Regions from separate parts of the Rhizobium quercicola genome, predicted to be linked through region 2. Evidence: riboswitches for the same ligand, from Rfam matches in the RefSeq annotation. Region 2 holds a riboswitch; each other region holds the start of a gene.

What was found. Region 2 has a riboswitch for cobalamin ahead of LRX75_RS16885 (CbtB domain-containing protein). Riboswitches for the same ligand answer to the same signal wherever they lie in the genome.
Region 1: linked by a shared signal. The riboswitch ahead of LRX75_RS17900 (aromatic ring-hydroxylating oxygenase subunit alpha) and the one ahead of LRX75_RS16885 (CbtB domain-containing protein) in region 2 are both predicted to bind cobalamin.
Region 3: linked by a shared signal. The riboswitch ahead of cobU (bifunctional adenosylcobinamide kinase/adenosylcobinamide-phosphate guanylyltransferase) and the one ahead of LRX75_RS16885 (CbtB domain-containing protein) in region 2 are both predicted to bind cobalamin.

The regions. Positions count from the first base shown of each region.
Region 1 is NZ_JAJOZR010000012.1:33,670-44,122, reverse strand. It holds gene LRX75_RS17930 (crotonase/enoyl-CoA hydratase family protein) at 719-1,471, opposite strand; gene LRX75_RS17925 (acyl-CoA dehydrogenase family protein) at 1,481-3,256, opposite strand; gene LRX75_RS17920 (transporter) at 3,463-4,455, shown strand; gene LRX75_RS17915 (BA14K family protein) at 4,529-4,984, opposite strand; gene LRX75_RS17910 (glycoside hydrolase family 25 protein) at 5,230-6,195, shown strand; gene LRX75_RS17905 (FAD-binding oxidoreductase) at 6,288-7,406, opposite strand; gene LRX75_RS17900 (aromatic ring-hydroxylating oxygenase subunit alpha) at 7,408-8,652, opposite strand; cobalamin riboswitch at 8,799-8,993, opposite strand; gene LRX75_RS17895 (DUF6656 family protein) at 9,301-9,894, shown strand; gene LRX75_RS17890 (L-threonylcarbamoyladenylate synthase) at 10,104-10,453, shown strand, end outside.
Region 2 is NZ_JAJOZR010000011.1:8,005-18,457, forward strand. It holds gene LRX75_RS16865 (flavin monoamine oxidase family protein) at 1-832, shown strand, start outside; gene LRX75_RS16870 (DUF1194 domain-containing protein) at 839-1,654, opposite strand; gene LRX75_RS16875 (glucoamylase family protein) at 1,817-3,106, shown strand; gene LRX75_RS16880 (CbtA family protein) at 3,153-3,911, opposite strand; gene LRX75_RS16885 (CbtB domain-containing protein) at 4,119-4,295, opposite strand; cobalamin riboswitch at 4,345-4,608, opposite strand; gene LRX75_RS16890 (SRPBCC family protein) at 4,659-5,144, opposite strand; gene LRX75_RS16895 (hypothetical protein) at 5,238-5,771, opposite strand; gene LRX75_RS16900 (YciE/YciF ferroxidase family protein) at 5,945-6,448, shown strand; gene LRX75_RS16905 (ABC transporter substrate-binding protein) at 6,524-7,648, opposite strand; gene fhuF (siderophore-iron reductase FhuF) at 7,655-8,434, opposite strand; gene LRX75_RS16915 (TonB-dependent siderophore receptor) at 8,441-10,453, opposite strand, start outside.
Region 3 is NZ_JAJOZR010000007.1:278,430-288,882, reverse strand. It holds gene LRX75_RS13000 (cobyric acid synthase) at 1-546, shown strand, start outside; gene LRX75_RS12995 (chloride channel protein) at 577-2,382, opposite strand; cobalamin riboswitch at 2,490-2,889, shown strand; gene cobU (bifunctional adenosylcobinamide kinase/adenosylcobinamide-phosphate guanylyltransferase) at 3,077-3,601, shown strand; gene cobW (cobalamin biosynthesis protein CobW) at 3,605-4,687, shown strand; gene cobN (cobaltochelatase subunit CobN) at 4,709-8,470, shown strand; gene cobO (cob(I)yrinic acid a,c-diamide adenosyltransferase) at 8,489-9,118, shown strand; gene LRX75_RS12970 (TSUP family transporter) at 9,115-9,900, opposite strand; gene LRX75_RS12965 (cobalamin biosynthesis protein) at 10,327-10,453, shown strand, end outside.

The DNA.
Region 1 (10,453 bases), on a different contig from region 2:
CTCGTCAGCTGCTTCGACGATATAAAAGAAAAATCTTATATAAAGAATTTCGTTCTGCTACGCTTTCTCCGTTCGCGGCAAAAGCAGAAAGCGCTGCGCCAGCCAGCGCGTCGGGGATGATGAGCCTCCCCGACCTCGGCACGGGCTTTGCTGTCGAACAGGAGTGAGGCGAATGGGGTATCTACCCGTTGGTATCACGCTTGAGATAAGGAAAACCCGCACCGGCTGGCATGTCCAGGTGCGGGTCACATTCCTCATCTAAGCGAAACGACAGCCGGAGTTGGCGCTTCGGCTGTCACTCCGCTAATATACAGCCTTGTCTGCCGCGTGCAAGATACGTCGCGCAGACAACCAAGTCACTTGATCAGCTGCATCGTCATAACAGTAGAAATTCCTTATATAAAGAATACCGTTCTGCTACGCTTGGCCGTTCGCGGCAAAAGCAGAAAGCGCTGTGCCAGCCAGCGCGTCGGGGACGATGAGCCTCCCCGACCTCGGCATAGGCTTTGCTGTCGAACAGGAGTGAGGCGAATGGGGTATCTACCCGTTGGTATCACGCTTGAGATATGGAAAACCCGCACGGGCTGGCGAATGCGCGTGCGGGTAACATTCCAAGTCTGAGCGAAAGGCGGTCGAAGTTCGCGCTTCGGCTGCCACTCCGCGATTATACATCCTGCTGCTTCCTGCTGCAAGACACCGCAGGCCCTTCCAGGCTCCCTCAGCGCTTGGAGAGGAAGGCCATAAAGGCGGATTGGGCTTCGGCGCTTTTCAGGCGGGCGGCGAAGTGCTCGGCTTCGATGTCGATGCGGGCCAGAATATCCGTCGTGTCGCCGCGCAGGAGCTGGCGGGCGATGCGCAGGGCCTGGGGCGGCTTGGCGGCGAGCATGGCGGCCGCGGCGAGCGTTTCATCCTCCAGCCCTTCGGGCGCGACCGCTTTCCAGACGAGGCCGACAGCGACGGCGTCTTCGGCAGCGATCGGCAGGCCGGCGGCCAGCAGCGCGAAGGCGCGCTGATGGCCGATGATGCGGGGAACGATGAGGCTGGAGGCGGCTTCCGGCACCAGTGCAAGATCCACGAACGGGGTTCGCAGCTGGGTGCGGGTGGAGATGACCGTGAGATCGCAATGCAGGTTCAGCGTCGTGCCGATGCCGATCGCCAGGCCATCGACGCCGGAGACGAGCGGCTTGGTCGCGGTCGCGAGCGCACGGAGAAAGCCGAGGACTTCGGTTCCCAGCGTCTCGCTGATCGCCATCTGGGCGAAGTCGGCCATGTCGTTGCCGGCGGAAAAGCAGCCGGGCGTGCCAAGAAAGACGATGACGCGGACGTCGTCGTCCGCCTCGGCCGCTGCGAGCGCCTCCGTCATTGCCACATACATGGCGCGGGTGATGGCGTTCTTCTTTTCCGGGCGATTCAGCCGAATGACGCGGATGGCGGCGTCCGGCTTTTCGATGAGGATCGTCTCGTCGGTCATATCGGGATCTCAGTTCAGCGCGATGCGCGCAGCCTCGAGGCTGTCGGCGCCATGAAGGATGGCGTCGGCAAGCGCGGCCGTTTCGCCGAGCAGGTTTTCGGAAAGGAAGCGGGCAAGCGCGATGCGCTGCGGCCGGCGGCCATCGTCCACCGCGACCGCCGCCCCTTTGGCCAGCAGCGCGCCGGAGAGGACAAGGCCGAAGAGGCGCTGATAGGCGGTGGCCCCGGCCAGCGCTTGCGCCAGATGTCCGCCCGCCAGCGCGGACTGGAGCCACTGCGTCGTCGTTTCCAGTTCACCGATCGCCTTGTCGAGACGTGCGGCGGTTTCGCCCCACGCGCCCGTGCCGCCATCGGCTGCGGGCACGGCCTTTGCAATGGCGGAGAGTTCCGCGATGAGGCCGTGCACATGAGCACCGTCGCCGAGCGGCAGCTTGCGGGTGACGAGGTCGATGGCCTGGATGCCGTTCGTGCCTTCGTAGATCGGCGCGATGCGCGCATCCCGCAGCAGGCGGGCGGCACCCGTTTCCTCCACGAAGCCCATGCCGCCATGGACCTGGATGCCGAGCGAGGCAACCTCGACCCCGACATCCGTAGGGAAGGATTTCGCGATCGGTGTCAGGAGCGCCGCGCGATCCTGCCAATGGCGCTTCTCGTCGCCTTCGGCCTCATGGGCGCGATCGACCGCCTCCGCACAGAGATAGGTGATGGCGCGCGACCCCTGCGTCAGCGCCTTCATGGTCAGAAGGGTGCGGGCGATATCGGGATGGTCGATGATGGGGCTGGCGGCTGTGGCGCCCAAATCCGCCCCGGGGGCCTTGCCCTGACGGCGCTCCCGCGCATAGGCGAGCGCCCCTTGCGTGGCGGCTTCCGCCATGGCGACGCCCTGGGCGCCGACGGCAAGGCGCGCGTTGTTCATCATGGTGAACATGCAGGCGAGCCCGCGATTTTCCTCGCCGATCAGGTAACCGACGGCACCGGCCTCCGCGCCGAAACGGCCGTCGCCATAGATCATGGTGCAGGTGGGCGAGGCATGGATGCCGAGCTTCTCCTCGATCGAGTGACAGAAGAGATCGTTGCGCGCACCCAGCGTCTCGTCCTCGTTGACGATGAATTTGGGCACCAGGAACAGGGAAATGCCGCGCGTGCCCTCGGGCGCATCCGCCAGGCGGGCGAGAACGAGGTGGACGATATTGTCCGTGAAGTCGTGTTCGCCCCAGGTGATGTAGATCTTCTGCCCGAAAATCCGGTAGGTGCCGTCGTCGCGGCGTTCCGCACGGGTGCGCAGCGTGCCGAGGTCGGAGCCGGCATGGGGTTCGGTCAGGTTCATCGTGCCGGTCCATTCGCCGGAGACCATCTTCGGCAGGAAGCGGGCCTTTAGGGCATCGGAACCATGCGCGGCGAGCGCTTCGGCGGCACCGGCCGTCAGCATGGGTGCGAGCGCGAACGCCATCGAGCCGCCGTTCCAGATCTCCATGGCGGCGATCTGCAGACGGTGCGGCAGGCCCTGCCCGCCCGCTTCCATCGGTGCGGCAAGCCCGTTCCAGCCGGCGGCGGCCCAGGCGCGATAGATCTCCGGCCAGCCCGTCGGCGAGCGGACCTCGCCATTGGCGAGCCTGGAGCCCTCCTTGTCCCCGCGCGCGGCCGCCGGCGCGATGGTCGCGTCGCAGAAGCGACCTGCCTCCCACACGACCGCCTCCACGATATCCGCATCGATGGACGCGTCGCCATCAAGGCCGGCGATATGCTTGAGCGTGAACAGAATGTCGTCCACAGGCGATGTATACATGCGTTTCTCCTGCCTTTGCCGGCGCCCACCCGTCTTCTCCTGCGCCGCCGGCCAAATTATTGATTTTTACGTAAACGTCAACCGGGCTGCGCTATCGTCGCGGATGTTTTCGATCGGTCGGCGCGTTTGCCCGGCGTCATTTGCCTTGCAACGAAACTGTCATAGAACAGGGATACAGCACCCTACCGACCGCCGGACATTCCGTCATGAACCTCGTTTCGCCCGACATTCCCGGCCTCGTCTGGGCCTATCGCTTCCGCCCGGGCCAGAGCCGCGGCGAGCGCATCTCCGCGGATGCGCCGCTGGAGACGCTGACGGCGGACGATGGCTGGCTGTGGCTGCATCTGGCGCTGAGCGACGCGCGCACGCCGGCGCTGATCCAGAAGATCTGCGATCTGCCCGCCGACGCGCTGGCAACTCTATCGAGCCACGACACGCAAGCCGCGATCACGACCGACGAAGCCATGGTGCACGGCACGCTGGTCGATTTCGAGCGGACCTTCGACCAGATGACGAAGACCATCGGCTGGCTGCATTTCGCAGTGACGGACAAGGTGATCGTGACGACGCGGCTGCATCCGCTGCGCAGCATCGACCGGGTCAAGGCGGCAATCGAGAAGAACCCGCGCTGCCTGCGGCCGATCGACCTGTTCGAGATGATGGTGATCGAGTTCCAGCGTACCCTGATCGGGCTGGTGCTGGAACTGACGGAGGAACTCAACGTCATCGAGGACGAGGTCTATGGCGAGGCGGGGCACAACGACCAGCCGCGGCTGGCACCGCTGCGCCGCACCGCCGTGCGGCTGCACCGGCACCTGCGCACGCTGCTGGCCCTTCTCAGACGCGCCGCGGCCTCCGACGAGGACGAGGTGCCCGCCGGCTTCATCGACGTCGCCGAGCGCCTGACCGACCGTCTGGAAACGGTGGATCGCGACGTTTTCGCCCTGCAGGAGCGCGCGCGGCTGCTGCACGAGGAGATCGACAGCAAGCTCTCCTCGGAGACCAACCGCCACCTCTACATCCTCTCGCTGATGACCGCCTTCCTGCTGCCACCGACGCTCGTCACCGGCTTCTTCGGCATGAACACCAGCGACCTGCCGCTCGCCGGCGGCATCCACGGCACCCTCATCGCCGGCGTCTTCATCGTGATGTCCATGGCGTTTGCCTGGACGATCCTGAAGCGCATCGGCATTCTCTGACGACGGGACCAGAACGCAAAAAAGGCACCGGGAGACCCGATGCCTTTTCCATGCGCTCGCGACAGGCAGCCAATCAGTACGGCGAATTGCACTGGCGGCGGGGGCCGCTGTTGGGCTGGTAGGTGTTGTCGTAGGCGCGGTAGGAACGGTAACGATCCTGGCACCAGGCGACATGGCTTCCGCCCACACGGGCCGGACGGTCGTTGTTGATGGCGCCGCCGATGATGGCGCCGGTCGCAAACGCTGCGAGCGGGAACCAGACGCCGTTGTGTTCGCGGTAGCCGCGGCGGCGTTCGCGATAGCCGCGATGACCGTTGTAATAGTAGGCATCACCGCGACGATGCATGCCACGACGGCGCCAGTCGTCGCGGTCGCGATCCCGGTACTGCACGGGCTCGGCTGCATTGGCCGTCTGCACCGGCTTCTGGACCGGGATCGGCACCATGGCCTGTACGGGCACGAACGACGTGACGAAGAGCGCTGCCGACAGGCCGGCGGCCGAAAGGAGCTTGGCGTTGAAGAGACCCATTGTTTCCTCCTTGGATTTTTATCGAACGACGGCGGGGGCACGGCGTTTCCTGGCCTGACAACGGGCGGAATCGTCATTGGTTCCCTCCGTGACGGAGACAGGACAGGCGCAGACGGCAGATGTTAACGGCGCGTTAACCATGTGAGCGCAGCATCGTGCGCATGCGAAACATCGCCCGAACCATTGCCGGCGCGTTCCATCACACCCCTCTCGGGCGCGGCTCGGCCGTGGCGCTGGGCCTTGTTATGGCGCTGAGCGCCATGCTCGCACCGCAACGCGGCCTTGCCGTGGATCTGGAGCCCTGGAAGAAACCGGAACCGGCGCTGGTGATCGATGCCTACGAGCTGAACGTCGTCGACTGGCAGGAGATGCTGAAGGACAAGCGGATCGCGGGTTTCGTCTCAAAAGCCTCCGACGGCCTGCCGGAGAGCTTTTCCTGCACAGGCGAGCACAAGGGCGATAGCTTCGCGCACTGCAAGACGATGTGGCGGAAATATGCCGTCAGCCGCGAGCTTTACCAGACCCGGCGCCTGGTGGCGCGGGCAAGCGGGCTTCTCTGGGGCGCCTATCATCTGGCGCGGCCGGGCAACCCGATCGAGCAGGCCAATCACTTCCTCGCCTATGCCGAACCCGCCGCCGACGAGCTGATGGTGCTCGACATCGAGGGCATCGACCCGGAAAATTTCATGTCGCTCGAAGATGGCGAGATCTTCGCGCAGCACATCAAGACGCGCACGGGCCGGTATCCGATGCTCTACACCAACCACTCGACCGCCCGCCATATCGCCGATCACCGCGCGCTCTACCCGATCCTCTCGCGCCTGCCGCTCTGGTATGCGCGCTACAAGCCGGGCATCCGCAACGTCTTTCCCATGGGCAACTGGGACAGCTACGCGCTCTGGCAGTTCTCCTCCGGCGCCAACTGCAACAAGCGGCGCTGTCCCTACCGCATCAGTGGAACCCTGCCCGATATCGACGTCAACGTGGCACCGATGGATGCCGCGCGGCTCAAGGCGGAATGGGCCAAGGGCGACCTGGTACCGGCAAAGCCGCTGCCTCCGGAACCGGCTCCGTCGATCCCGGCCCTCGATCCGCCCGTCCTCATGCTCGTCTCGGCCAGCGGCACACGCCCGGCCTGCATCGGCGCGCAGGCGATCGGCGTGGACGCGATGACGACCTCCTCCATCGGCGCACGGATCGCCTCGCGGTAACGGCCGATCATCCTCGAATTCTCACGAGCGCGCACCGTCTCCGACCCGACGGACGTCAGGTCACGGGGTCTTTGCGACGGACGGTCGCCCGCTCACGCCTCGATCTGCACATCCGTCAGCGGGCGGGAGCAGCAGGCGAGGATGTAGCCTTCCTCGACTTCCTCGTCGAGGATGCCGCCATTGTGGTTCATGTCGACCTCGCCCGAGATCTTCATGACGCGGCAGGTGCCGCAGAGGCCGCTTTCGCAGGCCGCACCGATGCGCACGCCGGCGGCGCGGGCGGTCTGGAGCACCGTCTGGCCGGGGATGCACCTGGCCTCCTTGCCGGCCATGGTGAAGGTGACGGTGGGGGCGACGATCGGCTGGTCGCCATCGACCTCGCCGGCACCGGCACGGACGGCGAGTTCGTCGACATTGGGGGCGGCGGCCGGCTGGAAGCTTTCCTCGTGGTAGCGCGCCATGTCGAAGCCGGATGCCTGCAGCATCTCGCGCACGCCGCGCATGAAGGGCTCGGGACCGCAGCAGAACACCGTGCGGGTCATGAAATCGGGCGACAGCAGCGCCACCTTGGCGGCATCGATGCGACCGCGCAGGCCGTGCCAGCCATGGCGGGGCTCGTGGCCTTCCACGACGAAGCCGAGCGACAGGTTCGGCATGCCGGGGCTGAGCGTTTCCAGTTCGGACCGGAAGAGCAGATCGTCGGGTCGGCGGGCGCAGGAGATGAAGGCGATATCGGTCTGCGGCGCGCAATCGGAGAACCAGCGCGTCATCGACATCATCGGCGTGATACCGGAGCCGGCGGAGACGAACAGGTATTTTTCGCCGGGATAGCGCACGAAGGAGAAGTCGCCGAGCGGACCGAAGGCCTTGAGCGTCATGCCCGGGCGCAGGTTTTCGAACATCCAGCGCGTGCCGACCGAGGTCGCCTGCGCCTTCACCGTGACGGCGATGGAGAAGGGACGCGAGGGCGTCGAGGAGAGCGTATAGGTCCGCATCACCGGATCGTCGGCCGTCACCGGAATTTCCAGCGTGACGAACTGGCCCGGCAGGTAGCGGAACCAGCCGTCGCGATCCGACCTGAACACGAAGGTCATGACGTCGGGCGCCTCGACCGTCGCCGCGATGCATTCGAGCAGGTGCTGGCGATCGTTCCAGGGCTGCAGCTCATCGAAGTGACGGAACGGCGATGCGATGCCGATGCTTTGGCTCATGTCACGCCACGCGGACAAGCGGCGCGTGGACGCCGGTCAGGCGATCCTGCATGAACGTCGTGTACCACTCCACGAACTGCATGACGCCGCCTTCGTGCTCGGGCGAGTAGGGTCCCGGCTCATAGGCCGGCGAGCGGATGCCGAAGGCATTTTCCTCGACGATCTGGCGGTCCTGATCGTTGGTCTCGGTCCAGACGTGCGTGAGTTCTTCAAGATTGTAATCGACGCCTTCCACGGCATCCTTGTGGACCAGCCACTTGGTGGTGACCTGCGTCAGTTCCGGCCCGAGCGGCAGCACGCGGAAGGTGATGGCGTGGTCGGCCAGCACGTGGTTCCAGGTGCTCGGATAGTGGAACATCAGCAGCGTGCCGATGTGGCTCTGGGGCACGGCATCCGACAGACGGCGCTTGACGGCGCGGGCGCCGGACATCGTGTAGCTCTCGGCATCCTGGATCAGCGGCATGCGCGCGACGCGGAACTGGCCCGTCGGATCGATGCGGAACTCGCTCGGCAGGCCGGAGGCCTCGCAGCGGCTCCAGTGCTCGGAGATGACGGGATCGTCCTTGGCGCCCTGCACGCCGGTGGCCGAGGGGGCCTCGGGATAGGTGCGGCAGAGTTCCGGGTGGTTGCTGGCGCAGTGGTAGCACTCGCGGTTGTTTTCCCAGACGAGCTTCCAGTTGCCCTTCTCCACGATGGTGCTCTCGAAGGCCACCTTCGTGTCCTTGAGATTGTGCGGTGCGAGGTAGGAGGTGACCATGTCGCGCACGGGCGCGAAATCGAGCGGCTCGGCGGCGAGGCTGATGAAGATGTAGCCGGCAATGGTCTCGCAGGCGACGGGCTTCAGGCCGTGGGCGGACTTGTCGAAGTCCTCACCCATCTGGCGGGCGAACATCAGCTTGCCGTCCAGCTCGTAGGTCCAGTTGTGATAGGGACAGACGAGCTTGGCGGACGCGCCCTTGGCCTGGGTGCAGACGCGCGAGCCGCGGTGGCGGCAGGCATTGTGCAGGGCATGAATGGCGCCCTGACGGTCGCGGGTGATGACGACGGGATAGTCGCCGATCTGGACCGTGAAATAATTGCCGGCCTTGGGGATCTCGCAGTCATGGCCGATGAAGAGCCAGTCCTTGTACCAGATCTCCTGCAGGTCGAGCTTGTAGAGATCGGGATCCGTATAGAATGCCTGCTCGAGGCTGTGGGTCTCGCGCCGGTTCCGGAGCGTGCGGAGCACTTCGCTGCGAAAATCCATGTTCCCGTTCCTTTATACCACGGACCCTTCCGAGGGGTCGCCATCCCGAAACCCCGTCAAGGGGCCATAGACAGGGCCGGTATGGCCGGGAAAGCCGTTTTCGCTCGCACCCGGCAACCGCCGCACCAAGACATTCACATCAATGACCGTACCGTCGGCGCAAGACAGGTGTCCGGGCTCAGGGGCATCCCGCCATACAGACCTCGGGGTTGCTCAACCCCTCGAGAAGGCTCTGCCGGCGTCATGCTCCACCACCGTTGCGGGCGCAGCGCCGGGTTTCGACCGGCTTCCCAATTTGTCCGGATCCCTTGGAAACCGGCGCCTTGAGCCTCTCTATCTAACGCCGCGCCGGCCGATTTCAGAGGCCAAGAAGCGACACGCGATTTGAGAAAGACGACACGCGCGATCGCCGGGCATTTTTCGCGCTGCGTGCGCCGATCCTTCAAGAGAAACAACAGGATGCGTGAAATCTGGGCAGATGTCGCTTTTCCGGTCGGCCTTGCGCATCGCGACGGCGTGCGCATTTGCGACATCGAGGACCGCGCCCCGCCCCCATCCCGACGACACATGGCCTGATGACGCAAGCCTCGCGCCATGGCGGGCCCGTAAAACTGACGAAAAGGAAGATCATCCATGCTGGACCAGACCATGGCCAACCTGCGCTACTATGATGATGCCAAGGCCCCCAAGGAACAACGCGGGGGCGTGTACACGGATTACCTGCGCACGGGCCGCATCAACCGCTCGACCTCCGACGCGCGCGCCGCGCGGCGCTACCTGACGCACAAGGAAGTGGCGGAGCGGACCGGGCGCAAGCTGGAGGCCGCCGGCACGCTCGCCTACGACCGCATCAACGGCTTTCACGCGTCGATCCGCTTTCCCAAGATGATCTTCCACCGCACGCTCGATGGCAGCCCGCATCTCGGCTACTGCCACGTGACGGCGGCGCGGACCAGGTTCGCGGACTATGACGATGTCCGCTGGTCGTTCTACATGGCCAATTTCTTCTGCGAGATCGGCAAGGACGAACATTTCTTCGACGATGTCCGGCGCGGATATTCGCGCATGTATTTCGCCGTCGCGATGGACCTCGACCGCGAGCAGGGCAAGCTCGTGATCAACCGCACCGTCCGCGATGGCGGCCTTCTCTTCCGCACGCAGGACCCGAAGACGGCGCTGAAGAACGTGCTGATGCTGGGCGCCAAAAACGACGCCCTGCGCACGATCATCCGCGCGCTCTGAGCCGGCGCCCTCTCCTCGGGCGCGAAAGCGGGACCGACGCAGGGCCGAGACGCCGTCGCCTTTCGACACGGGCTCTCCTGTACCATTTCCAGATAGGGCCGTACGCTTCGCGTCTCTGCTTTTTCGCGCGTCGCACCCGCAAAACCGCTGCACATTCCTGCGCGATCCTTTAAGACAGCCGCTTCACCGGACGGAAGCGCGAAAACGGCATGGCAGAGATCATCGACACGACCTTGGACCGGGCGGGCGCGCTGGCGCGTGCCGTGGACGTGCTCGGCCGCGGCCGGCCGATCGCCTTGCCGACGGAGACCGTCTACGGGCTTGCGGCCGATGCGACGCGGGCCGAGGCGATCGCCTCGATCTACGAGGTGAAGGGCCGGCCGCGCTTCAATCCGCTGATCTCGCATGTGTCCGACATGGAGATGGCCGCGCGCCATGGCCTGTTCGATCCGATCTCGCGGCGTCTCGCCGAGGCCTTCTGGCCGGGGCCGCTGACGCTGGTGGTCGCGCGGGCGCCCGACAGCGCGGTGCATGCGCTGGCCACGGCCGGGCTCGAGAC
Region 2 (10,453 bases):
CCCCTTCTGGTATCTTGTCGACAGCGACCGCCGGAATACCGCCGAGATGTCCGAGCTGCAATATTTCCTGAGGGACAGCGCCGCCTCGCTGGCCGACGCCATGGCCGCGCGCCTGCGGTCGCACGTTATCCTGTCCGCGCCAGTCTCCCGCATCCGCAGGCGTGAGGAGCATGTCGTCGTGGAGACGGTGGAACGGCAGTTGACAGCGCGGCATGTGCTCGTCGCCGTGCCGCCGGTGCGTGCGCGCGACATCGTCCAGGAGCCGCCGCTGCCGGTGCCGCTGGCGCGCGCGCTCGGCTGCTGGCGGAGCGGCGCCGTGATCAAGATCCTGCTGCGCTACGGCGAACGGTTCTGGTCGCCGTCCGTTTCCTCCGGTGTCTCGTGGGAGGATGTCGGCGGGCTCTACGCCTTCGACGTCAGCCTGGATGCCTCGCATGCGGCCTTCGTGGTGTTCGTCGGCGGGCCGCTTGCGCTCGACTGGCGGGCGCGGGGCAGGGCGTTCATCGAGCAGACGGTGCGCGCGCGCATGGGTGAGCTGCTGGGGGCCGACGCGCCGGAGCCTGTCGAGTTCATCCTGCACGACTGGACGGATGATCGCTGGAGCGGCGGTGGCTATAGCGATGTGATCGTCGATTTCGCCGCCCACGATGCCGAGGCGCTTCTGCGGCAGGGCGCCGGCCGCGTCGCCTTTGCGAGTTCCGAGCTGTCTCCGTCCTTCCCGACATACATCGAAGGGGCGATCGTGGCCGGGCGGCTCGCCGCCGGGCAGATCGCGGATGCGCTGGCCAACGAGGACGTGGCGACGGCAGCGAGCGTCGAACGGGCGCGGTGACGCAGGTCAGCGGCTGAAGATGCCGGGTCGCAGCTTTTCGCCGATCAGACAATCCACGGCGGCGGGATTTGCGACGGGGATGGGGCGGAGCGGCGGCTGGTGCCCGCTGACCTCCATCACGAGTTTCTGACGGATGGCAACAGCGAAATCCTGCGGGGTGTGGATCGGCAGGACGAAGGCGCCGGGGCCGCCGATGACGCAGTCGCCGTAATAGCGGTCGAGCCGGACGCCGACACCGGTGGGGCGGATGATGATGGCAAGACCGTTGACGATGATGCCGCTGCGCACGGCCATGTCCCGCGCGGGCAGAACCGGCGGGCCGAGATTGTTGGGACCATCGCCGGACACATCGATGACGCGACGCTGGCCGTCGAAGGCATTGGTGTCGATCATGCCCGTCGCATAGGTCAGCGCATTGGAAATCGAGGTGCCACGGCGGGTGGTGACGGGCCGGGCGGCGATTTCGTCGGCAAAGGCGGCAGCGTCCGCAGCGCTCGAGATCCGGTGCCAGTCCACCCGCGAGCTTTCATTGACGCTGCCGGCCCACTCGAAATAGCTGATGGCGATTTCGCCGATCAGGCCGCCGCGAACGGCGTCGATGAACTCCCGGTGGCGCAGCGCGTCGAGATAGCCGGCCCGCTGGATGCGCGCCTCCTCCAGATCCATCGATCCCGACATGTCGACGGCCAGAACCAGCTCGATATCCACGTCGCGACCTCCGGGTGCGGCGATGGTCGTTATGTGCGTCGCTTGGGTTGTGGAGGGGGTGTCGGGGAGCCCTTGGACGGAAAGGCCCATCAGCAATGCAATTCCCGCCAAGATCATGTCATCCAATCCCTGCTTCGCACCGTAGAGGCGAACATTAACACAACGGGTGATGGCGGCGACCGGTAAGCGGCAGCATGGCTTCAACACTCGGTGAGTGCAAGAGATGTTGAGCGCAAGAGACGGCACGCTTTGCGTAACCGCTCGTCAGGAGTTGCGATGCTTTTCAAGGATACGACCGACGCCGGGCTGATCGATCGATTTCAGCTGGGCGCGTTCCGGTATTTCATGCGGTTTACGCATCCGGAAACCGGTCTCGTTGCCGACAGTTCGCAGGAAGGGTCGCCGGCCAGCGTCGCCGCAACCGGCTTCGGCCTGTCGGCGTTGCCCGTCGGCGTCGAGCGCGGCTGGCTGTCCCGCGCGGATGCGGCGGAGCGGGCGCTGAAGACGCTGCGCTTCCTGCGTGACAGCGAGCAGAGCCGCGATACGCTGGCCACCGGCTATAAGGGTCTCTACTACCACTTTCTGGAGATGAAGAGCGGACGGCGGGCGTGGCGCAGCGAGATCTCGCTGATCGACAGCGCGCTGCTGATCGCCGGCGCCATCACCGTCGGGGCCTATTTCTCCGAGGCGACGCCGGCGGAAAAGGAAATTCGCGATATCGCCGACATGATTTACGCCCGCGCCAACTGGGCCTGGGCGCTGGACGAGGAGGATACGCTGGCGCTCGGCTGGAAGCCGCGCAGCGGTTTCCTTCCCTATCGCTGGCATGGATATAGCGAGGCGGTCATTCTCTACACGCTCGCCTTGTCCTCGCCGTCCTACCCGATCCCGGCCAAGAGCTATCTCGCCTTCGGCAACCAGTGCGACTGGAAGGAGGCGCTCGGCAAGCCGTTCCTCTATGCCGGGCCGCTGTTCATCCATCTGTTCTCGCATGCCTGGATCGATTTCCGCGGCATTCGCGATACGGCGATGGTCGAGCATGACAGCGACTACTTCGAGAACACCCGCCTCGCGATCAATGTGCAGCGCGATTATGCCGAGCGAAACCCCGAGGCCTTTACGGGTTACGGCAGGGATTGCTGGGGGCTGACCGCGTGTGACGGGCCGGAGCGGTCACGCCGCCTGCGGGATGGCCGCCAGCAGTACTTCTCTGGCTATGCGGCGCGCGGCGCGCCCTTCGGGCCCGATGACGGCACGCTTGCACCCTGGGCGCCGCTCGCCTGCCTGCCGTTCAACGAGACGGCGGCCCTGGCGGGAACGCGCCATATGCTCGAGACCTATCCGGGTGTGGTCGAGGAAGACGGCTTCATCGGCAGCTTCAATCCCAGCGTTCCCGCGCGCACCCCCGAAGGATGGATGAACACCCGGCGGATCGGGCTCGACCAGGGCATTCTGCTGATGATGATCGAGAACCACAGGACTGGTTTTTTCTGGAACCTGCTGCGATCTTCGACGCCGATCCGGCGCGGGCTGAAGCGTGCCGGTTTCGCCGGCGGATGGCTGTAGGCTTTTCCAGGCGGTCCGGCCCGCTGTGTCGCGGGCCGGTGTCCCGTCATGCCGCCTTGAGAAAGCGGTCGTTGAGGGCGCCGGAGACGGTGCCGAGGACGAGCCAGAAGGCCAGTGTGGTTGCCAGTGCCGCAACCGCGAATTCCGCGCCGAGAACGGCGGGGACGGGGCTTGCGATATCGCCCGGCTGGGGTGCGCCGTAGATGTGGGGCAGGGCGAGGAGGACAAAGCCCGCACCTTTCGCCACGATCTCCCGTCGCAGCGCGATCAGGCCGAGACCGAGCGCCGAAAGCGCCGTTGTGGCGAGCCACCACGTCTGGCGATCGCCGAGGTCGGCGGCGGGAAAGCCGGGCAACTCGGGGGGAAGGCCGAGAGCCGGAAGCATGTGGACCGACAGCCAGCCGAGGGCACCCCAGGTGAGGCCGGTGCGCAAGGTCGGCGGGCTGCCGGTCAGGATGCCGATGCCCCCCAGCAGCAGGCCGAAGCCGGCACCCGTCACCAGATTGGCGATCAGCGTGCCTGAGAAGCGGCTCATGCCGAACATGATGCCGCCCTCCGCATGCGCCTCGCCGTCATGCGCGTAGGCCGGCGTTACCGGCTGCAGCGCGGCTGCGAAGGTCGCAAAGAGCGCGCCGGAGCCACGTGCGGAATGCTCGTGTGCCGCCGGGGCTCCCGGGGCGGGTTCGCCCTCGTAGGTTTCCGCATGGAGGATCAGCGGCACGACGCGGAGTTCCTGCGCCGCTGTCATGAAGAGGCCTGCGATAAGGCCGGCGCAGATGGCGGCCAGAAGTGTCTTGACGATCATAGATATCCCTTTCGGAGCCGCGCCTTGCCGGCGTGCTCTCGTCCTGTGCCTGTGTGGGAGGATCCGATCTGTCGGCACGACGAGGCGCAGCACGGCCGGCGCGCACGCACACAGGCGGTCGCGTCGGGCATGCCGGCGTCAGCGGCGCAACGCCCGGTCGCGGGGCTTTGCGCTCGCCTGTCGCTCGAGAGATCGGGCCTGTTTACGCTAGTGGCAGGGGAAGCCGAACGAGTGGCGGACGTCGTGCGCGGTATCGTGCAGCACGGCCGAATTGGCCAGACCGGCGCCGAACACGAGGAACGCCCCGATGCACAAGGACAGGAAACCCGCAATCATGCGGTCATTGAGGGAAAGCGAAACGCCAGATGCGTTGGTAACAGCCATGACAACCTCCGTGATGGCAATGTGGGACGTGTCCCACTCCTTTGGGCGAAATGCCCGACATCAATCGGCAGGTGTCCTGGCTCGCGGTGTCTGATGCCGGGTGGCATCGTCGGATCTTCCTCGCCTTCCCGCAGATCGGAGATATCCCCGTCACCACAGTGGCTTCTACCGGTTGCCCGGCATGAAAGACCCTGACCGCTCTACAGTCGCGGGGTCGGCCGTGATTGAGGTGCCGCACTGGGTCCACCCGTCACGTTCCCATTTACTCCCCGGATGGTGTGGCACCCGGAGAACCTCTTGATGAGGATCACTATGACGTGTGCGGAACGGCTGTCAATCGCCGTGATCCGCCTGTCGCACGGATCAGAGCGTTGCGGCGAGGGCTGCAAGCTGGTCGGCGCACTGGTTCCAGCCTTCGTGGAAGCCCATCTGCTCATGCGCGTCGCGATCGGTCTTCGTCCAGTGGCGGACGCGGGCCGTGTAGCGTGTGCCGTCGTTCTCCGGCTCGAAGGTGATGATGCCGGTCATGAAGGGTTTTTCCGACGGCGTCCATGCGCGGATATAGGCGTCCGTAAAGACAATCTTTCGATCCGGCACGATCTCGAGATAGACGCCGCGATTGGGCATTTCCGTGCCTTCCGGGCTCTTCATGACGATCAGGTTCGAGCCGCCGACGCGCAGATCGACCTCGGCCGTCGCGATCGTCCAAGGTTTCGGCACGAACCATTGCTGGATAAGCGCAGGCTCCGTCCAGCAGCGGAACAAGGCGTTTGGCGTGGCAGCGATGTGGCGGGTGATGACGAGGTCGCGATCGTCGGAGGTGGTGGGGTCTGTCATGGTCTCGGGCATGGTCTGTGTCCTGGGTCGGCGCGTGCGTTCCGGCGGAGTGTCGGTCATCCGGCGCTGACTGTCGAGGCCTTTACAACGGTCTTCGATCTCCGATCAGGGACCGGCGGGGGAGGACTGGATCTTGACGATCGCTGTCGTCCATTTCGGTGCCTCGGGCGGGCCGGTGCGGGGTGCGGGGAAGACGAGGGAGGTGCGCAGCGGAGCAGAGTGACCCGGCGGGATGCGGGCGATGATCAGCGCATCGTCGCGACCAATCGTCCGGCAGGTGCCCGACGGGCAATCATCGAGCGTGACGTCGAGGGTGAAGTAATCGAGAAAGGCGGCGCCGTCATTGTGGACCGTGCCGGTCACGACATAGCTGCTGGCCGGCGTGCTCTTTTCGAATTGGAGATTTTCCAGCCGGACCTCGCTTGCCGCGATCGTCGCGACGGGCCGATCTGCCGTAACGGGCGACAACGGTTCTGGCGGACGGGCATTGTCGTCGGTCCACCAGACGACGAAAGCACTGACGAGGCCGACGGCGACGAGCACCGAAAGCGCCGGCTCGGCCATCTTGCGAAACCGCTGGTCCCAGACGGCAAGCGCGACGACCACGAAGCTCGCGATCGCGAGCGAAATCCAAAGCATGAACGGCCTCCCCTTGCATTCCTATATAGGGACGACACGGCCGGGTTGAAAGCGGACGCGGTGAATCAAAAGGGGAACAAAGGTGAGATCGTTCAGTTCCTCAGCCGCAGAAACACCGTTTGAACCACCGCGGCGGCAAGCCTGTCCCGCGGACCCCGTGAAAGGATAAAACCATGGCAGGAAAAGCTCTCGAGGATCTGTTCCACGACATGCTCAAGGATGTCTACTACGCCGAAAAGAAGATTGCGAAGACGCTGCCGAAGATGGCCCGTGGCGCGCAGAGCCCCGAGCTGAAGGCTGCTTTCGAGAAGCATCGTGAAGAGACCGAAGGCCAGATCGAACGCCTCCAGCAGGTTTTCGAAATCTTCGGCAAGCGCGCGACGGGCAAGACCTGTGCCGCCATCGAAGGCATCATCGAGGAGGGCGAGGAAGTCCTGGAGGAATTCAAGGGCTCTCCGGCCGTGGATGCCGGTCTTCTCGCCACCGCACAGGCGGTCGAGCACTATGAAATGGCACGCTACGGCACGCTGAAGACCTGGGCCGGTCTGCTCGGTCTCGACGAAGCCGTCAAGCTGCTCGACGAGACGCTGAAGCAGGAAGAGAAGACCGACGCCGACCTGACGAAGCTGTCGAAGGCTGTCAATGCCAGCGCCATGACGAAGGCGAAGGCGGCCTGAGCTTCAGGCTGATGCCACAGATGAGAACGCCGGCCGGATCGCTCCGCGCCGGCGTTTTCATGTCAGGAAGAGACCTCATTCCGAGAGGCTGATCCAGTAGGCGCCCTCGAACGGGACCGCGGCAAAGCGGGTGTTGATTTCGGCAAGCGTCGCCTTGGGGTCGAGATCGGCGAAGAGATCGGGTCGAAGCCAGCGGGCGAACGCTTCTGCCGCGAGAATGTTGAGCGGCACTGCGTTGAAGAAATTCCACAAGCCGTGCACCCGCTTGTCGCGTACCCCCTTGAGGTTGGCGAGAATGGGGGAGGTGACGACCTGAGCGAGCGTCGTCCGGGCCTCGTCATCCGGCACGCCGGGGCCGATGGAAAAGGTGCTGTAGGTGCCGCCGGGGGAGCCCGTGGCGATGTAGACCTCGGGATCGGCGGCGATCAGATATTCCGTGCTGACGATGCCGCCCTGGGCGGGCAGGTTTCCCTCCGCGATGTTCCGGCTGCCGGTGAGGCCGATGAAGGCGCCCAGTCCGCCCGTGCCATAGGCGTAGCAGCACTTGTCCGGGTTGGGGAAGGCATCCATCAGCACCGTCGGGCCGGGGGCGGTCGCCTGCGCCACGCGGTCGCGGATGCGTTGCAGATGCGTCTCGTAAAAAGTCGCGAAATCCTCGGCCTGCGCCTCGCGATCAAGGACGGTGCCGAGCAGGCGCATGGCGGAGGGCGTGTTCTTCAGCGCGTCGCTGTTGAAATCCACCACGATGACGGGGACGCCTGTGCTTTCCAGATAGTCGATGGCGCGCTTGCCGAGTTCGGTATCGGCCTGCCAGTTCGCCATGATCGCGAGATCGGCGTTCAGCGACAGGATCGTCTCGAAGGACAGGCCGTCGCCGGTACCGTCGCCGATGGTGGGGAGTTTCGCGATGGCCGGAAAGCGCTTCTCGAAGGCGGCGTAGATTTCCGGGTTGTCGCCCTTCATGTCGCCCGACCAGCCTGCGAGCAGGCTGACGGGATCCGGATGAAGGAGCGAAAGCGCGACAAGGTTGAAGCCGCTGCCGAGCAGGATCGCCTTCGGCTTCTCCTTGATCGTCACGGTGCGCCCGATGGAATCGCTAACGGTCAAAGGGAAGGTGGAAGCACTTGCCGTACCCACCTGCAGAGAGGCGACCAGCGAGACGAGACAGAGGAGAACGGCGAACAGGCGGCGCGAAAACATTGGGTCTCAGTGTCCTTTTGGCGGGGCTTCGCCGCGCTGGGCGGGTAAGGCGCAGAGCGCGCCGCAGCTCGGAATGCCGGGAAGGAGGTAGCGCAGGCAGCAGACCTTGCGGCGACAGACGGTCTCGTCGCCGACGGGCTCATGGCGCAGACAGCCGCGGAAGGGGTTCGCTGTGCCATCGGCGAGGACCGGCTGCTCGAACAGCGGGCGGGCCGCCCAGTCGTCGCTGCCGCCGGCCGGTGCCGTGGCATTGATCGCGTAATCGATATAGACGGCCGCATTGTTCCAGGCGAGTTTCGGTGCGAGACCCGCGGCGGACTTCATCGCCGCGACCACGGCGGCAAGGTGCCGGTGGACCAACGGCACGACATAGCCGTCCGCGCCATCGGCTGCGTCGGCCTCGCTCCAGTCGCCCTCGGTTTCGAGACCAAAGGCCCGCGGCAGGCCGTCTTCGGCAAGCGCGATGGTCATGCTGGCGAGATCGACCGGCAGGACGTAGTCGGCACGGCGTGCGACGATGAAGGGGATCGTCAGTCCGGCGAAATAATAGAGCGACCACATGGAGGCGATCGCCCGCCGGTCGCTGCCGCCATGGGCTTGTGCATAGCGATCGAGCGCCGCGGTAAAGGCCGGAGACGAAAAGAATCCGGCAAGGGGCAGCGCCCCTTCCAGATCCCGCGACAGCATCATCTTTTCGCCGCACCAGGCATGCTCGCCGGTAAAGACCGATTTCAGTTCCGGCGGGCGGAAGGCGTCGTTCGTTGACGAGGAAGGGGTCGGGATCATCCGGGCCTACCAGCTGTATTTGAGCGAGCCGATGACGGTGCGGCCCTGATCACGATAGCAGAAGCCGCCCGAGCAGACGGCATCGCGCCGGTCAAAAAGGTTGGTTGCGTTGACCTGCAGCTTCAGCCCCTCGTATTTCTTGTCGATCGCGGCAAAATCGTAATGCACGGCGGCATCGAACAGAACCCGCGAGGAATTCTTCACCGTGTTGATGTCGTTGCCGAAGCTCGAGCCGATGAAGCGCGCGCCGGCCCCGACGCCCAGCCCATGCGCGAACGTATCTTCCGGCATGTCGTAGTTCGCCCAGACCGAGGCCATGTGCAACGGAACCGACGAGACGAAATTGCCCTGGCTGTCCGCCGGCCCCTCGATGATCTTCATGTGCGTGTAGGTGTAGGACGCCGTCAGCGAGAGGCCGTTGTCGAGGCTGGTCGTTGCCTCCAGCTCCAGCCCGCGCGAGCGCAGCTTGCCGCGCTGGACCTGGATATTCTCAGGCCCCGTCGGCAGGTTGACGACTTCGTAATAGAGGCCGTTGTCCTGATCGATGTTGAACAGGGCGGCGGTCAGGAGCGTATTGCTGTCGGGCAGCAGATATTTCACGCCGATTTCCTGCTGCTGGCTCTCCGTCGGGTCGAAGGGCCGGCGCGTTTCCTGATTGATGCCGGCATTGGGCGAGAAGGCCGTGGAGTAGCTTGCATAGGGTGCGAGGCCGAAATCGGTCTCGTAGGTCAGGCCGATGCGGCCGGAAAACGCCTTGTCGCGCTGCGAGGTGGTGGTCGTGTCGCCGCTTGCCAGCACGGTGTCGTCGGTGTCCGTATTCACCCAGTCGTAGCGGCCGCCGAGCGTCAGCGTCCAGGCATCGTAGCGGATCTGGTCCTGGACATAGGTGCCGATCTGCCACTGGTCCTGAACGGTGCGGGTGGAGAAGGGAATGGGATCCACATCGCGCCCGGCATTCGGGTTTGCGGTATCGAGCGGCGGCGCCGTTCCGGTGCCGTCGAGCGAGCGATAGCGCAGCTTCTGAAAATCGACGCCCAGGAGGAGGGTATGGTCGAGCGCTCCGGTCGCGAACGTCGCTTCGATCTGGTTGTCGATGACGCCGGTCGTGAGGCGCTCGTCGAAGGTTCCGGCGCTGCTGTCGAGCAACGTCGGGTCGAGCGCGTTGGGCGCATAGGCGAAGGCATAATCGGCATCGATGTTGAGGGTCGAGAGGCGGGCGTTCTGGCGGAAGACGAAGACGTCGTTCAGCCGGTGCTCGAACTCGTAGCCGACCCGCGCCTGCTTCTGGACGGAATCGTTGAAATCCGGATTGCCGCCGAAGATATCGGTGACCTTGCCGGTCAGCGGATCGTTGTAATAGGCGGCCGTGCCACCGGATCTCGTCCGGGAATACTCGCCGAGAAGGGTGAGCTTGGTGTCTTCGTCGGGCTTCCAGGTGATCGCGGGCGCGATGTAGGCGCGGTCGTCGGAAACGGAGACCTGTTCGGTATCGGCATCGCGCAGCAGGCCGGTCAGGCGGTAATAGACCGGGTCGGTTTCGTTGATCGGACCGGAGAGGTCGAACTGGCCCTGATAGCGCTGGTTCGTGCCGTATTGCAGTTCGATCTCGCGCAGCGGCTCGATCGTCGGGCGCTTCGTGATCAGGTTGTAGAGACCGCCGGCGCCGGATGCGCCGTAAAGGGCGGAGGACGGTCCGCGCAGGATCGAGACGCCTTCGAGCCCGTAGGGTTCCGTCTTGAAGAGCGAGGAGCCCGCGCCCGGCTGGCGCAGGTTGTCGCGGAAGATGCCGGTATAGGTGACGTCGAAGCCGCGGACGGAAAAGCTGTCGAAGCGCGGGTCGAAGCCGAAAGCACCGACGCGCGTGCCGGGCGTGTAGCCGAGGGTTTCCTGAAGCGACTGCGGATTGCGGTCCTCAAGCTGCGCCTCCGTGACCGAGGAGATGGATTGCGGCGTCTGGAGGAAGGGCGTGTCCGTCTTCGCGCCGGTCGCGCTCGCCGTCCCGACATAGCCATCGCCGGT
Region 3 (10,453 bases), on a different contig from region 2:
TCGGATCTGGCGGCGCTCAAGGCAGCGAGCTGGGATGCGGATCTCGCACGCCACCTGCGGCGCGGCGGCCGGGTCATTGGTCTTTGCGGCGGCTATCAGATGCTCGGGCGCCGGATTTCAGATCCGCTCGGCATCGAGGGCGGAACCGCCGCCGTGGATGGCCTCGGTCTCCTTGACGTGGAGACCGAGATGGCGCGCGAAAAGGTGGTGCGCAACAGCGGCGCCCGCTCGACCGAGCACGATGTCGCGCTCGAGGGTTACGAGATCCATCTCGGGAAGACCGCCGGACCCGACTGCGCCCGACCGCCCGTCCTTATCGGGGACCGCCCCGATGGTGCGCTGTCGCCTGACGGCCGTGTCATGGGCACCTATCTCCACGGTTTATTTGCTAGCGACGCCTATCGCGCCGCTCTCCTGCGCAGCTTCGGCATCGAGGCCGAGGCCTTCGACTACCGCGGGTCCGTCGATGCGGCGCTGGATGCCGTCGCCGGAGAGCTGGAGGCCGTGCTCGATCCGCGCTGGCTCGACGGCCTCATGGGTCGCTAGAGCTTTCGCACCTATTCCCTTGGCTTTGAATCAGAATTCGCCCGATGCCTCACGGCGGCGGCGGTCGAGTTCCTCGCTGTAGCGGCGCAGGGTGTAGCTTTCGGTAAGCACGCCGACGACGCGGCGCTCGATCAGGTTGTTGCAGACGGCGAGCGCGTCGCTCTCGGTCTTGTCGAACAGAGTCGCCGCCTGCCGGGCGTTCATGTTCGGCTGCAGGAAGTCGTTCGGCAGCTTGATGTAGTCTTCGATTCCCTTGCCGGCCGCATCCTTCTCCACCGGGCTCGCATAGACCTCGGGAATGAGGATGACGCCGCCATAGCGGTTGTTGTCGTCAACCACGATGGCGCGCTGGGCCGAGCCGAGCGGAAATTCGGCTTTCAGCTCGTCCAGTGTCGCCTTCGCGTTGATGGTGCGGACGTCGGGCCGCATCAGGCGTCCCACGGTCAGATTGCGGATCCAGCCGACATCGTGGGCGCTGCGGATGCTCTCGCCGCGCAGATGGAAGCGCCATGTGGCGAACGAGTAGCCGAAGGTGGTGCGCACGACCAGCGACGAGGTGATGACGGCCGCCAGTACCAGCGCGGTGATCGGAAAGTCGCCGGTGATCTCCAGCGCGAGGAACGTCATCGTCAGCGGCCCGCCGATGATGGCGACCGCGAGCGAACTCATGCCGACGACGGCGTAGATCACCGGCGTCAGCGTCGTGTCGCCGAAGACGTAGGGGACGACGCCGGCAAAGACCTTGCCGAGCAGCGCGCCCATGAACAGCGAGGCGAAGAACAGTCCGCCGCGGAAACCCGACCCGATCGAGACCGCCGTTGCCACGGACTTCATCAGGAACAGGCCGATCAGCATAGCGATGGGCGTGGCGTGGGCGAGATTGAGATGGAGCGCGCCATGGCCGCCGGAGAGCACCTGCGGCGAGATGGTGGCCAGCAGCCCGACCACGACGCCGCCGATGGCGGGACGCAGCGGCGCGGGAATGTCGCTCCTGCGCGCGATCTCCTCCGTCAGCGACACGCCCTTCATGATCAGGATGGCGACGCCGGCGCACAGCGCGCCGAGGAGGATGGCCGGGATGTAGTCGCCGGGAACGACATCGCCGAAGGCGCCGATGTCGATCGTGAACTCCTCGCCCCAGAGCAGGCGCGTCACCAGGTTGGCGACGAGCGCCGAGACCACGACCGGGGTCAGCGATGCAATGGTGTAGGAGCCGATGATCAGCTCGAAGGCGTAGAAGGCGCCGGTCAGCGGTGCGTTGAAGGCCGCTGCGATGGCGCCGGCCGCGCCGCAGCCGAGCAGCGTGCGCAGATCGTTGCGCCGCAATTTCAGCTTCACGCCGATCTTCGAGGCGAGACCGGAAGCGAGCTGCGTGTAGCCGGCCTCCAGGCCGACCGAGGCGCCAAAGCCGTTGGAGACGAGGTTCTGCACAGCGACCACGATGCTGTCGGTCAACGACATGCGGCCCCCGTGCAGCGCATTTGCCTCGATGGGGTCGACCATCGCCTTCTTGCGCCAGAGCGCGAGCCCCATCATGAGCAAGCCCAGCAGCAGCCCGCCGACGATCGGCGCCATGAGAATGGCGATCTGGCCCTTGAGGTCCGCGGAGCTGACGCGCTCGTAGTCGGAAATGCCGAAAATCAGCTTGTGCAGCTGCAGCGAGACGAAACTCATGGCGATGACGGCAAGCCCGGAGGTGAGACCCACGACGATGCCCGCCACGAGAAGCCCGATTTCGCTCCGCCGGGCAAAGATGCGCCACTCCGAAAAGGTGACGGCTTTCCGGGCGATACGCTTCACGCGGGCAAGGGTCAGGGACTTCAGGACGTCGGGCATGGGAGGCTCGATCTCGTCGGGCGTCTTCGCGGGGAAACGCTTGAGCTTCGGGTCGGGCGAAGCTGCGGACATAGCGCGGAAGATTGACTTGATCCAGCGACGCGCCTAATCTTCGCGGTATGGATGGTTCCCGTACGGCGCGTGTCGTTCGGGAGTAAATGGGAATGCGAAGGGATGGACCCACACAGGGCATCCTCATCGCAGCCGACCCCGCGACTGTAGAACGGTCAGGGTTCGCCATCCGGTCTCGTCCAACGGGCGACGGACCATGCCGCGTGGTGCGGCTGGCGTCATCTGAAGGACTGGGCCGGAAAAGCCACTGAAGCAGCGATGCGAGCAACCGGGGTCGGACGCCTCCTTTTCTACGAATCGTCCACCTCTTCGCCATCGATCCGGCCGTCGAACGCCGGGCAACCTGTTTCGGGAAGGCGAGGCGAACCCGTTCTCAGGGTTTCGACCCTGCGTGACGCCGTGAGCCAGGAGACCTGCCAGCCACACCGCGCCGCATCCTCATGATGCAGCGTTCCAGCGCCAGCACGGAGGTTGTCGTGGCACACGAGACGTTCGCCCACCGGGTTGCCCGGGCCGGCGGTTTTTACGCATGCGATTTTGGCTCATGCCCGGCAGGCGCATGCAGACCCTTCGGATCGCATTGCCTTTTGCGTCATGGGAGCAGCGGGACAGCCGCGCGAACATGACATCCCCGCATCATGGTACCACGCTCGTGCTCGGTGGCGCACGCTCCGGCAAGTCGGGCTTTGCCGAGCGGCTGGCTGCGGACACGGGCCTCGACCGGCATTACATCGCCACCGGCCGCGCCTTCGACGACGAGATGCGGACGCGGATCGACACCCACCGCACGTCGCGCGGCGACCTCTGGACGACGCATGAAGAGCCGTTCGATCTCGTCGGCAGGCTTGCCGCCATCGATGCCGCCGGCCGTGTCGTCCTTGTCGATTGCCTGACGCTGTGGGTCACCAATCTCATGCTGGAGGCGCGCGACGTCGCGGCGGAATCGGCGCGTCTCGTCGCCGGCCTGCCGGCACTTTGCGCCTCCGTCATTTTCGTTTCCAACGAGGTGGGGCTCGGGATGGTGCCTGACAACCGCATGGCGCGGGATTTTCGCGATCATGCCGGCCGGCTCCACCAGCAGGTCGCGGCACAGGCGCGCGACGTCTATTTCGTGGCGGCGGGTCTGCCGCTCAAGATGAAGGGTTAGTTCATGATATTCTCCAAAACCGGCGACCGTAAAGCATCGGGCGCCAAGATCCCCGCGACGGTCATCACCGGCTTTCTCGGTGCGGGCAAGACGACGATGATCCGCAACATCCTGGAAAACGCCGATGGCCGGCGGATCGCGCTCATCATCAACGAGTTCGGCGATCTCGGCGTCGATGGCGATGTGCTGAAGGGTTGCGGGGCCGAGGCCTGCAGCGAGGACGATATCATCGAGCTCACCAATGGCTGCATCTGCTGCACCGTGGCCGACGACTTCATTCCCACCATGACGCGCCTTCTGGAGCGGGAGGGCCGCCCCGACCATATCGTCATCGAGACCTCCGGTCTCGCGCTGCCGCAGCCGCTGATCGCCGCGTTCAACTGGCCCGATATCCGCACGCAGGTGACGGTGGATGGCGTGATCACCGTGGTGGACAGCGCCGCCGTCGCAGCCGGCCGTTTCGCCGACGATCATGACAAGGTGGATGCCGCGCGTGCCGAGGACGACAATCTCGACCATGAAAGCCCGATCGAGGAGCTGTTCGAAGACCAGCTCACCGCCGCCGACCTCATCGTTCTCAACAAGACCGACCTGCTGGATGCCGCCGGCATCGAGGCCGTCCGCCGCGAAGTCGCCGCGCGCACCACGCGCAAGCCGATGATGATCGAGGCCGCGAATGGCGCGGTGCCGGCCTCCGTTCTGCTCGGCCTCGGCGTCGGCACGGAAGACGATATCGCCAACCGCAAATCCCATCACGAGATGGAGCACGAGGCGGGCGAGGAGCACGACCATGACGAGTTCGCGAGCTTCGTCGTCGAACTCGGCCCGATCGCCGACTCCACCGGTTTCGTATCGCGACTGAAGGCGATCGTCTCCGCGCACGACGTCCTGCGGCTGAAGGGTTTCGCGGATGTTCCCGGCAAGCCGATGCGGCTTCTGATCCAGGCCGTGGGAACACGGATCGATCCGTATTTCGACCGCGCCTGGGCGGCCGGCGAAGCCCGTCGCACGCGCCTCGTCGTCATCGGGCTGCATGATCTGGACGAGGCTGCGCTGCGTGCGGCCATCGTCGCGGCAGCGGCATAGACCAGGCGGGAACAGCGGCGGATGCATCTTCTTCTTGCGCAGAAAGGCACGATCTCGGACGGGGACGAGGCCATCGACCTCGCCCAGTCGCCGGGCGAGATCCTGTTCCTGTCCGCAGCCGATACGGAGCTTTCCGCCATCGCGAGCGCCTGCAGGACCGCCCCCGACGGGCGGACCCTGCGGGCGGCGAGCCTTCTGTCGCTGAAGCACCCGATGTCGGTCGATACCTATGTCCAGCGCACTGCACGGCATGCAAAGCTGATCGTCGTGCGCGCACTCGGCGGTGCGTCCTACTTCAGTTACGTGCTGGAAGCGCTCCACGCCACGGCCGTCACCCATCGTGCCAAGATCGCCGTGCTTCCCGGCTACGACAAGCCGGATCCGGCGCTCGACGCCTATTCCACCGTGTCCGCCGAGGATCGGGCCGCGATGCTCGCCTATTTCACCGAAGGCGGCCCCGATAACATGCAGGCGTTTCTCGCCTATGCCCATGCGCTGGTCGATGAGCGCGAGCGGCCGCCGGCGGCAACGCCATTGCTGCGGGCCGGCCTCTGGTCGCCGGAGGAAGGCATCGTCGGCGCGGACGCCTGGGCGGATGCGCATCCCGGGCCGCAGCCGGTCGCGGCGCTCTGCTTCTATCGCGCGCTCGTCCAGTCCGGCGAGACGCGACCGGTGGCCGCACTGGTCGAGGCGCTGACGGCCGAGGGGATGCGGGTTCTCCCGGTCTTCGTCTCCAGCCTGAAGGATGCGCTGTCCGTCGGCACGGTCGAGGCGATCTTCGCGCGGTTCACGCCGGATGTCGTCCTCAATGCCACGAGCTTCGCGGTGTCGGCTCCGGGCGGCGATCACAAGGGCACCGTGCTCGACGCCGGTGGCGCGCCGGTGCTGCAGGTGCTGTTCTCCGCCTCGACCCGCCAGGCCTGGGAAAGCTCGTCGCAAGGCCTCATGGCGCGCGATCTCGCGATGAACGTCGCGCTTCCCGAGGTGGACGGTCGCATTCTCTCCCGTGCCGTTTCCTTCAAGGCGGCGGCGATCTATGACGAGGCGGTCGAGACCAACATCGTCGGGCATGCGCCGCTGCCGGACAGGGTCGCCTTCGTGGCGAAGCTCGCGGCGAACTGGGCGCTCCTGCGCCACACGCCGCCCGCCGACCGCAAGGTCGCCATCGTGCTCGCCAATTACCCGAACCGCGACGGTCGCCTCGGCAACGGCGTCGGCCTGGATACGCCGGCCGGCACGATCGAGGTGCTGCGCGCGATGGCCGCGGCCGGCTATCCGGTGACCGATCTGCCGACGGATGGTGACGCGCTGATCCGGCATCTGATGGAAGGCCCGACCAATGCCGCGCGCGACGGGCGGCATATCCGCGAAACATTATCCTTCAACGATTACAACGCGTTCTTCGCGACGCTTCCCGAACGGATTCAAGCCGAGGTCACGGCACGCTGGGGCGATCCTTCGCGCGATCCCTACGCCGACGGCGACCGTTTTGCATTGCCGCTCGCGCGGCTTGGCGGCGTCGTCATCGGCATCCAGCCGGCGCGGGGCTACAATATCGATCCGAAGGAAACCTACCATTCGCCGGACCTCGTGCCGCCGCATGGCTATTTCGCCTTCTATGCGTTCCTGCGCCGCGCCTTCGGCGCGCATGCCATCATCCACATGGGCAAGCACGGCAATCTCGAATGGCTGCCGGGCAAGGCGCTGGCGCTGTCGGAGACGTGCTACCCCGAAGCCGTGTTCGGCCCGCTGCCGCATCTCTACCCGTTCATCGTCAACGATCCCGGCGAGGGGACGCAGGCCAAGCGCCGCTCGGCGGCCGTCATCATCGACCATCTGACCCCGCCGCTGACGCGCGCGGAGACCTACGGCGCGCTGCGCGACCTCGAAGGTCTGGTCGATGAGTATTACGACGCGGCCGGCGGCGATCCGCGGCGGCTGCGGCTGCTGTCCAGCCAGATCCTGCACCTCGTGCGCGACATCGGGCTCGATGCGGATGCCGGCATCGCCGAGACGGATGGCGAGGATGCGGCGCTGCAGAAGCTCGACGCCTATCTCTGCGATCTGAAGGAAATGCAGATCCGCGACGGTCTCCACGTCTTCGGCGTCTCGCCCGAAGGACGGCTTTTGACCGACCTGACACTGGCGCTCGCGCGCGTGCCGCGTGGCACCGGCGAGGGCGGCGATGCGAGCCTGCAGCGGGCGATCGCGCGGGATTGCGGGCTCGTCAACGGGGAGGGTGTCGAGGCGCCCGTGTTCGACCCGCTGGATTGCGCACCCGCCACGCTCTGGCAGGGGCCGCGCCCGGCAATGCTCTCGGCCGTCAGCGAGGACACGTGGCGCAGCGAAGGCGACACCGTCGAGCGCATCGAGTTGCTTGCGGCAAAGCTCGTCGGCGGGGACATCCCGTGCCCGGACGGCTGGCCGGCGACGCGCGGCGTTCTCGATGCCGTCGAGGCGCGGCTGAGACCGTCCCTGATCGCCTGCGGGCCTGCGGAAATTGCCGGCCTGCTGGCCGGTCTCGATGGACGGTTCGTCGCGCCCGGTCCCTCCGGTGCGCCGACGCGCGGGCGTCCGGACGTGCTGCCGACGGGGCGCAACTTCTACTCCGTCGACAGCCGCGCCGTGCCGACGCCGGCCGCCTTCGAACTCGGCAAGAAGTCCGCCGATCTCCTCATCCGGCGCTACCTCCAGGATCATGGCGAGTGGCCGACGGCGCTCGGCCTGACCGCCTGGGGCACCTCCAACATGCGCACCGGCGGCGACGATATCGCGCAGGCGCTGGCCCTCATCGGGGCAAAGCCGCTCTGGGATCCGATGTCGCGGCGCGTCACGGGCTACGAGATCGTGCCGCTGGCGCTTCTCGGCCGCCCGCGCGTCGATGTCACCCTGCGCGTCTCCGGCTTCTTCCGCGATGCGTTTCCCGAGCAGATCGCGCTGTTCGACAGCGCGGTGCGGGCCATCGGTGCGCTGGAGGAAGACGACGAGGACAACGCGATCGCCGCCCGCATCCGCCGGGAGAGCGCGGAATGGCGCGAGAAGGGCCTGAGTGCGGCTGAGGCCGAACGCCGCGCCTCCTACCGCGTCTTCGGCTCCAAGCCCGGCTCCTACGGCGCCGGCCTGCAGGCTCTGATGGACGAGACGCGCGGCCCCGAACGTGCCGAGCTTGCCGACGCCTATCTTACCTGGGGTGGCTATGCCTATGGCGCGCATGCGGAGGGCCGCGACGCGCGCGCGGTGCTGGAAACGCGCCTTGCCGGCGTGCAGGCCGTGGTACAGAATCAGGACAATCGCGAGCACGATCTTCTCGACAGCGACGACTACTACCAGTTCGAAGGCGGCATGAGCGCGGCCGTCGAGCAGCTTTCGGGCACGCGCCCGGTCATCTACCACAACGACCATTCCCGGCCGGAAAAGCCGGTCATCCGGTCGCTCGAGGAGGAGATCGGCCGGGTCGTGCGCGGGCGCGTGGTCAATCCGAAATGGATCGCCGGCATGATGCGGCACGGCTACAAGGGCGCCTTCGAGATGGCGGCGACGGTCGACTATCTCTTCGCCTTCGCCGCCACCACGGGTGCCGTCCGCAGCCAGCATTTCGAGGCGGTCTATCAGGCCTTCGTGCTGGATGATGCCGTGCGTGCCTTCATGGAGGCGGCGAACCGCCACGCCTTCCGCGATTTGGCCGCGCGCCTGACGGACGCCATCGACCGGGGATACTGGCAGCCGCGGTCCAATTCGGCGCGCTTCGAGCTTTCCAGCAGCCTGACGCTCCGGGCGTCGTGAGAACCCAAAGGGACTGATATGACCGAGGAAACACCGGCCGCCGAGGTCGATCTGGAGCGCCACGCCATGAAGATGGCGAAGAAGAAGGTCGCGCGCGAGAAGATCATGGCGACGAAGACCGATGGCAAGGGCCTCATCATGGTGCATACCGGCAAGGGCAAGGGCAAGACCACCGCCGGTTTCGGCATGATCTTCCGCCACATCGCTCACGGCATGCCGTCGGCGGTCGTCCAGTACATCAAGGGCGGCTGGGAGACCGGCGAGCGCACGCTGATCGAGATGCATTTCCAGCATCTCTGCCGCTTCTATACGCTGGGCGAAGGCTTTACCTGGGAAACACAGGACCGCGCCCGCGATGTGGCGATGGCGCAGAAGGCCTGGGAAACCTCGAAAGAGCTGATCCGCGATCCCGCCAATTCCATGGTGCTGCTGGACGAGATCAACATCGCGCTGCGCTACGACTATATCGACATCCACGAGGTCGTGCGCTTCCTCAGCGAGGAAAAGCCGCCGATGACGCATGTGGTGCTGACCGGCCGCAATGCCCGCGAGGAACTGATCGAGATCGCCGACCTCGTGACCGAGATGGAGCTCGTCAAGCACCCGTTCCGCTCGGGCATCAAGGCGCAGGTGGGTGTGGAGTATTAGATCCCGAACCAGACCCGAACCGGATTTGCGGGATCGGCGAGAAGGCGGATGGCGAGTGCGATGCAGGTGAGGACCAGCAGCGGTTTGATGATCTTGGCGCCGCGCTTCATGGCAAAGCGAGAGCCGACCTGCGCCCCGGCGAACTGTCCGGCGCCCATCATCAGCCCGACCTTCCACAGGACGACGCCATACAGGGCAAGCACGAGGAAGCCGCCGATATTGGAACCGAAATTGAGGAGCTTGGTATGCGCCGTCGCCTTCAGCACGCCGAAGCCGGCAAGCGCGATGAAGGCCAGCATGAAGAAGGAGCCGGTGCCGGGGCCGAAGATGCCGTCGTAGAAGCCGATGGCCGGCACGATGGTGAGGCCGAAGACGAAGGGTGTGATCCGCTGGGTGCGATCGAGATCGGCGACGTTCGGCTTCAGCGCGAAATAGAGCGCGATGCCGATGAGCAGGAAGGGAAGCACGGCGCGCAGCACGTCGCCGGGCACCACGGTCGCCACCATGGCCCCGATTGCGCCGCCGGCCAGCGACAGGAATGCCATGGGCAGCTGGCTTTTCAGGTCCACGTGACCGGCGCGGGCATAGGCAAGGCTTGCCGAGCCCGAGCCGAACAGGGACTGGAGTTTGTTGGTGCCGAGCGTTTCCAGTGGTGGCAGGCCGGCCAGCAGCATGGCCGGCACGGTGATCATGCCGCCGCCGCCGGCAATGCTGTCGATGAAGCCGGCGATGAATGCCGCGAGGAAGAGGAAAAGGAGCAGATGAAACGCGAGATCGTGCACGATGGACCTTGGGCCGTGTCGCCGGCAACGGGCTGTGTAGGGACGCGCACGCTCTTTGGCAGAGCCGGCGGGCAAAGGGAAGGGGTCTCGCGCGGCACGCCTCTCGCGCTGTCCCGCCTTCCCGCCGCGCCGATTTTGCCGCAGGCGCTCCATAAGCAATTCCTGTCGGCGCAAATCTCTTGTAAGACACGCGTCATGCGACGGCGCCCGGTTCGGGCTGAAAACGCGTCCGGTGCGGCCGACCCTGAGCGGGGGCTCATGCCGGAGCTGTCGAGGCCTCGACCGGGGAGAGATCCCCGGCCGCTCGGCGTCTGCGCGACTGGAGCCTGTGACGAGTCCTCGACCGCCGCATCGCTGCAGGATCTGAAACGCGGCTTTCCTGTGCGGCCCCTTGGGGCGCAGGTGGCGTGCAGCGGAGAGCGTGGAATGGCCAAGTGTGGTGAGACGATGGAGCGCGGGCTGGTTCTCGGCCTCGGCTGCCGGCCGGGTTCGCCCTTTGCCGATGTCCTCGATCTCGCTCTTTCCGTGCTGGCGAAGGCCGGCTACCCCGAAC